Regions from separate parts of the Paenarthrobacter sp. 4246 genome, predicted to be linked through region 1. Evidence: riboswitches for the same ligand, from Rfam matches in the RefSeq annotation. Region 1 holds a riboswitch; the other holds the start of a gene.
The links. A riboswitch is a leader RNA that binds a small molecule or an ion and turns the genes downstream of it on or off. The one in region 1 is predicted to bind thiamine pyrophosphate.
Positions count from the first base shown of each region.

Region 2: another riboswitch for thiamine pyrophosphate. It lies ahead of thiO (glycine oxidase ThiO); the one in region 1 lies ahead of thiD (bifunctional hydroxymethylpyrimidine kinase/phosphomethylpyrimidine kinase).

Region 1 covers NZ_JBEPOP010000003.1:66,173-69,859, forward strand. The annotation lists gene ABIE35_RS05660 (Rne/Rng family ribonuclease) at 1-1,589, shown strand, start outside; TPP riboswitch at 1,725-1,823, shown strand; gene thiD (bifunctional hydroxymethylpyrimidine kinase/phosphomethylpyrimidine kinase) at 1,814-3,331, shown strand.
Region 2 covers NZ_JBEPOP010000005.1:361,703-365,389, reverse strand. The annotation lists gene ABIE35_RS12030 (TM2 domain-containing protein) at 1-195, opposite strand, end outside; gene ABIE35_RS12025 (ferritin-like fold-containing protein) at 352-1,020, shown strand; gene thiE (thiamine phosphate synthase) at 1,064-1,747, opposite strand; TPP riboswitch at 1,775-1,893, shown strand; gene thiO (glycine oxidase ThiO) at 1,889-3,154, shown strand; gene thiS (sulfur carrier protein ThiS) at 3,151-3,387, shown strand; gene ABIE35_RS12005 (thiazole synthase) at 3,392-3,687, shown strand, end outside.

The DNA of each region.
Region 1 (3,687 bases):
AAGAAGAACTGACGCATGACATCAACCGCCTGCGCGCCCAATGGGAAGGCATCGAAGGCCAGGCCTCCTCCACCAAGGTCCTGGCGCCGGAACTCCTCTACGGCGAACCGGACCTGACCATCAAAGTGGTCCGTGACGTCTTCAATGAAGACTTCTCCAAACTGATCGTTTCAGGCGACGAGGCCTGGGACACCATTGAGGCCTACGTCACCTACGTTGCCCCCGACCTTGTGGGCCGCCTCGAGAAGTGGACCAAGGACCAGGACATCTTTGGTGCCTGGCGTATCGACGAGCAGATCCACAAGGCGCTGGAACGCAAGGTCTTCCTCCCGTCCGGTGGTTCGCTGGTCATCGACCGCACCGAAGCCATGACCGTGGTGGACGTCAATACCGGTAAGTTCACCGGCAGCGGTGGAAACCTTGAAGAAACCGTCACCAAGAACAACCTCGAAGCTGCCGAGGAAGTTGTTCGCCAGCTTCGCCTGCGTGACATCGGCGGCATCATTGTCATCGACTTCATCGACATGGTCCTTGAGTCCAACCGCGACCTCGTCCTCCGCCGCATGGTTGAGTGCCTTGGTCGCGACCGTACCAAGCACCAAGTGGCTGAAGTGACGTCACTGGGCCTTGTCCAGATGACCCGCAAGCGCATGGGTACCGGACTCCTTGAGGTCTTCGGTGAGCAGTGCGAGCACTGTGCCGGCCGCGGCGTGGTCACCCACGATGAACCCGTGGAGCACCGCCGCGCCAACGTTGTGGCTGCCGAGCACCACCGCCCCCACACTGAGGCGCAGCAACCCACAGCCCGAACGGAACGCAAGCGCCGCCGTGGCAAGGGTGGCGGACAGTCTGTCACCGAGGCTCCTGCGCCGGTCCACACCACTGCTTCTGCCCCTGCCGCACCTCCTGCTGCCACAGAGCCGCAGGATCCAGCCAAGCAGGCCAAGGCGGAGGCAACCCGGGCTGCACTTGCGACGATCGCTGCTGCCGCCCACGCTGCCCACCTCCATGATGACGAAGTTCACCGTGCAGAAGAGGAGGCGCGGGCGGCCGGCCAGCACCAGGCGCCTGCTGCATCACAGTCCGGGGCGGGAGAGCACGCCGACCGCGAATCAGACCGGGAAGCACCGGTTCGTGAAGCACGGTCCACTCCGGTTCTGCGCTTCGGCGGGGAAGAGGTGGCCCTGCCAATCGGGGAACACCACGAGGAGCCGCCTGCAGCCAAGCCTGCCATGAGCCTGGATCTCCTGGCCGAAGCGTTCTCCCACCTTGGCGCAGCACCCGAGGCAAAACCCGAAACAGTGGTTCCTTCCAAGACAGCCGCCGCGCCGGAAGCCGCCGCGGCAGGTTTTGCAGATGAGGACCCTGAAGCTGCTGCGGCGTCGAAGTCCCGCCGAGGGCGTCGCAACCGCAGTGCGAGCCGTGCGCAGGGTGCAGCCAACGAGACCAGTGTTGAGCACCACGAGGTAACTGCTACGGCAGCGCGTGGAACGGCGCACGAGGCCAAAGCGCCGGCGGAGCCTGCCAAGAAGGTAGCCTCCGAGGAACCCATCATCCTTGGGGTTGGCGTTCCCGCTTCGGAGCTCTAGCATCTGATCCGCAAGGGCCCCCAGTACCCGCCATAAGCGGGTAATGGGGGGCCCTTTGCTGTCTGCTCACAGCGGTCATAACCGGTCTTCTGCGTAGCGCAGTTTACGGGCCCTGCTGCGTCCCGGCTAGGCTGGGGGACTGACACGGGGTGCCGGGCATTGGGCCAGGCTGAGATCCAGACCCGTTGAACCTGTCCGGTTAGCACCGGCGAAGGGATGTCCCCATGACCTCATCGTCGTATTCTCCTGTGTACCCTTTGGTTGTTTGGGGCCGTGAAACGCCTCGCGTACTGAGTATCGCGGGCTCCGACCCCTCCGGCGGTGCCGGTATCCAGGCGGACCTGAAGAGCATTGCCGCGCAGGGCGGCTACGGTATGGCGGCGATTACGGCGTTGACCGCGCAAAACACGCTGGGTGTCAGTGCCCTCCATGTTCCTCCGGTGGAGTTCCTGCGACAGCAATTGGAAGCCGTCAGCACGGACATCGCCATCGATGCCGTCAAGATCGGCATGCTGGGTGACGCTGCGGTGATCGATGAGGTCCGCGGCTGGCTCGAGGCGGTGCGTCCCGCCGTCGTGGTCCTTGACCCGGTGATGGTGGCCACCAGCGGTGACCGCCTCCTGCGTGGGTCTGCCGAGCAAGCCCTGCGTGCTCTCCTGCCGTTGGCGGATCTTATTACCCCGAACCTCCCGGAGCTCGCGATGCTGTTGGGGGAGCCTGAAGCTGCTGACTGGGATTCGGCGCTGAACCAGGGCAAGCGGCTGGCTGCCGAGTGCGGCACCACGGTCCTGGTGAAGGGCGGACACCTGGCAGGTGTGGAATGCCCGGATGCCCTGGTCAACACCAGCGGCCTTCTTCGGCAGGACGTCATTGAGGTAGCCGGACCCCGCGTGGAAACGAAGAACAGCCACGGCACGGGCTGTTCGTTGTCGTCGGCACTGGCCACTGTCCAGGCCCGCACAGGCGATTGGGAAGCTTCCCTGCGTGAGGTCAAGCCGTGGTTGCTCCAGGCGTTGCTGCATGCGGACAGCCTCGACGTAGGCCAGGGAAATGGGCCGGTCAACCATTTCCACCACCATCAGGTCCTGAGGCCGGGGCAATTCGCCGCGGCGCTGTGGAAGGAAGCCGCTCCGGAGCTTGAGGCAATCTACAAGCTCAGCTTTATTGACGGCCTGCAATCGGGCGACCTCCCTGAAGCAGCCTTCAGCTACTACCTCGCGCAGGACGCCATCTACCTTAACGGGTACTCCAGGGCCCTGGCGCGCGCGGGCGCCCTTGCCCCCACGGAGGAGGAACAACTGTTCTGGGCGAAAGCGTCACAGCAGTGCCTTGAGGTCGAATCGGAACTGCACAGGAACTGGCTCAGCACCCGAGAGGCTTCCCCGGTGACCGGACCCGTCACGAAGTCCTACGTGGACCACTTGTTGGCATCCTCGGCCACGGGCAGCTACTCCGTGCTGCTGGCGGCCATCCTGCCGTGCTACTGGCTTTACGCAGAAGTGGGCCAGCAGCTCCATGCATCGTTCGTGGAGGCGGGATCTCCGGCAGCGCATCCCTACGCGGACTGGCTCAGGACCTACGCCGATGAAGAGTTTGCTGAAGCCACCAGGCATGCGATCAATTTCACGGACGCAGCAGCGGCGGCAGCTTCCGAGGGGGAGCGGGCGTCAATGGTGGAGGCTTTTGCCCAGTCCTGCCGCTACGAAACTGCGTTCTTCGACGCTCCGCGGCTGTTCGCCTGACCGTTCCTGTCCGGGCTTTTTATCCCCGAGCTTCAAAGAGCCCCAGCGCGTCGCGGGTCAAATCACGTTAATCGCCCCAAACCCTGTAGGCTGTATGGGCACGGTGCCGGGAGAGTCCGTTACAACTGGTGACGTAAGTCACGTGGTAGCCTCCGGACCCGGCCTCATTTGCAGCCGAGGGTCAAACTAGCGTAATCTTGATCTTCGGTGCTTACGCCAACACTTGGGTTATGCCCCTTGGAATTGTTCAAGGGATGACTCGCGGACTTCGATCAGAAGTCCACGGCGTTGAGGCACAGCGCGAACCAAGCCTGATTTCGGTTCCAGGTTCCGCACGCAAATTTAGTTATAAACGT
Region 2 (3,687 bases), on a different contig from region 1:
CGACAGGATCCAGGTGACCATGAAGGACTTGGCGGGAGTGCCCATGCCGGGAGCGTCATAAGGGCCGGAACCCGGGGCCGGTTGGTACGTCTGCGGTCCGCTTTGGTACTGGTTGCCGAAAGCACCGGGTGCAGGGGGTACTGGTGGAGCGCCGTCCCCGTTGTGGGGCGCGGGCGGATAGCTCGGGTTACTCATGGAACATCCTTCAGGGGAGTGGGTGCGAGGAGGAGGACACGCGGCCTGCGGGCAGGCCTGACAGTCGGCTCACTCCCAGCCAGCCTAGTAGGACCACGTCGGCTCGCAGCAAATCTAGCCGGACGGGGCGTGGATGGCCGGGGATAGTCTTGGATCATGGGCACTTCCCGGGACGTCTTAACTTCTGCCGGACAACTCGCCGCGGAGCTCCTGGGCGCCATGGCCTACGGCGAGTTGTCGGCTTTCGGCCGGCTTTCGTCCGATTCCCGATACGCACCCACGCTCCATGACCGGTCAATGCTGGCAAAAATTGCCGTCGGCGCGTACGGAAACTTCGCGCTGCTGAGCGATCGGCTCGCGGAAATGGGCCTCGATCCTGAGGAAACCATGCTGCCGTTCCAGCGTTCCTTTGACCACTTCCATGAACGTACCAGGCCCGGGGACTGGTTCGAATCCGTGATGAAGGCGTACGTCATCGACACCGTCTCCTCGGACTTCTACCGGGCTGTCGCCACTTTCCTCGATGCAACAACGCAGCAGTTCGTTGACCGGGTAGCCTCTCCCGACCAAGCAACCGAGGTACTTCGTGTCCTGCTGCGGCGGGCCTTGGCCGATGACCCAAGACTGGCCTCACGCCTGGCGTTGTGGGGCCGCCGGCTGGTGGGGGAAGCGCTGACGCAGGCGCAGAGGGTGGGCATGGAGCACCCACAGTTGGGGCCAACCCTAAAAAGTGGTGGCGATGCCCGCGCCGCAGTTAAGAGACTGACAGGCGAGCTCGCCGAGCGGCATTCACGCCGGATGACGGCCTTGGGTCTCACCGCATGACGGCTTGACCGGGCTTGTGCCTGAAAGGCCTTCACGGCCGGGCTCAGGCGGCGTCCAGCGCCTCCAGCAGCGACTTGGCAGCCGTCGTCGGATCCGTAGCTTCGGTGATGGCGCGCACAACGACGATCCGGGTGGCTCCCGCGGCCCGTACCTGCTCCACGTTGCTGAGATCGATCCCACCGATGGCGAACCAAGGCAGGTTCACGGCACCGCCGGTGGTCTCGTCTGCACGCTTGCTCGCTTCTGCGGCATATGTGACCAGGTCCAGGCCCACGGCTTCGCGGCCGGGTTTGGTAGGGGTTGCCCAGACGGGGCCCACACAGAAATAGTCAAGGCCGCCCCGGCCTGGTGATGCCGCGATGGCGGCATTCACCTGTTCGGGGGAGTGGGTGGAGAGGCCGATCGTGACGGGCTCCGGAAGCAATGTCCGGGCCACCGTCAACGGGAGGTCCTTTTGCCCGATGTGGAACACTGGAGCCCCGGAAACATTGGCAACATCGGCGCGATCGTTGACAGCCCAGAGCCGTCCGTGACGCTGCGCAACTGCCCGCAGGACCGCCAGCAACTCCAATTCCTCGGCAGCTTCCAGGGTCTTGTCGCGCAACTGGATGATGTCTACGCCTCCCTCAAAAGCGGCGTCCACAAAGTCTTCAAAATCGCCCTGCCGTTTCCGGGCATCAGTGCACAGATACAGGCGGGCGGTGGCGAGGGCATCAGTCGGGGTCATGGAAACCAGAGTAGTTCCTCTAAACTGGGCACGTACTGCGGGAGCCGCGACGTTCGCTTTATGACTGTCCGGCTGAGAGGGCTTCAGCGCCGACCGCTTGACCTGATCCGGCTAGTACCGGCGTAGGGAAGGAAACGCGCTATGGCAGATCCCCGCCAAACCCCGCTCCAGGCCGACGTGGCCGTCATTGGCGGTGGCGTCATCGGCCTCGGTATTGCCCACGAAGCACGGCGACTTGGCCGCTCCGTGGTGGTGATCGACCCCGCACCGGCTTCGGGAGCTACGTTCGCTGCCGCCGGAATGCTTGCCCCCGTGAGCGAATTGCACTACCAGGAGGAAGATCTCCTGGACGTGATGCTTGAATCGTCCCGGCTGTGGCCGTCCTTTGCAGAAAGCCTGACCCGCGGAGGGGAAGACATCGGTTACCGGACGACGCCGACACTCGCCGTGGGTGCCGATGCCGCGGACCGCAGGGCGCTGGCAGACCTTCGTGCGGTGCAGCTTGCTGCAGGCCTGGGGGTTGAGCCGCTGTCCTTGCGCGACGCCCGGGATCGCGAACCCCTCCTCAGCCCCCAAATTTCCAGTGCCTTCGACGTTCCCGCCGACCATCAGGTTGATCCCCGCAAGCTGGCGGCAGGCCTCCTCTCGGGATTGGCACGCCACGCGGCCAGCGACTCCACTTGGGTTTCGGGCGCCGACGATGGGTTTGCCGTGACTTCCACGGCGTGCAGATTGCTCTGGGACGGAGGGCGGGTCTCAGGAGTGGAACTCGAGTCCGGTGCCGCTGTCCACTCCACCGAAACGGTGGTCGCCAACGGACTGGGTGCGGCAGACCTGGAGGGGCTCCCCGACGGGCTCAGCCTTCCCCTGCGGCCGGTATATGGCGACATCCTCAGGCTTCGGGTGCCTGAACACCTCCGGCCCCTGCTCACCTCCACCGTCCGTGGGATGGTCCGCGGAGTGCCCGTCTACATCGTGCCCCGGGACGACGGCACGGTGGTCATCGGAGCCACCCAACGCGAGGACGGACTGTCGGCATCCTCCAACGCGGTCTCAGCCGGGGGCGTCTACCAGTTGTTGCGGGACGCCCAGGCCCTGGTCCCAGCAGTGGCGGAACTTGAGCTCCTCGAAGCAACGGCCCGGGCCCGCCCCGGCACTCCGGACAACGCCCCGTTGCTTGGGCGGGTCGCTGGCCCCAAGGGGGATGTTGATGGGCTGGTGATCGCTACAGGATTCTTCCGGCATGGTGTGCTCTTGACGCCCGCGGCCGCACGGATCGTGGGCGGGCTGATCAACGGCTCGTCGGAACCCCGGTGGGCACCATTGCGCCCGGACCGCTTCGCGGACACTTCATCCACAGCGCGGGCGCTTACGCCGGCACACGCTCCCAGCAAGGAAACAGCATGAACATCAAACTCAACGGATCCGATCACGCCGTGCCGGAGGACGCTTCAGTCAGCACCCTGGTCACGGCCGTCACCGGCCGCGTCCTGGACCACCGCGGACAGGCAGCCGACGGCGGCAAGTTGGGCGTCGCCGTCGCCCGCAATTCCGAGGTGGTGCCGCGCAGCCAATGGTCCGCAACGGCGCTCGCCGACGGAGATGAACTCGAACTTGTTACCGCAGTCCAAGGAGGCTGACATCATGACGACAGCAAACACAGAGGTCATTACTGACGCCCTGGTGATCGACGGCGTCCACTTCGGATCCCGCCTGATCATGGGGACGGGAGGTGCCCCGAGCCTGGACGGCCTGGGCGCTGCGCTCCTGGCGTCCGGGACAGAGCTCACCACAGTAGCCATGAGGCGCTACTCACCCGCTGAAACAGGATCACTCTTCCAACTCCTGGTGGACCACGGCATCCGCGTGTTGCCAAACACAGCCGGTTGCTTTACTGCCAAAGACGCCGTGATGACCGCTGAACTGGCGCGCGAGGCACT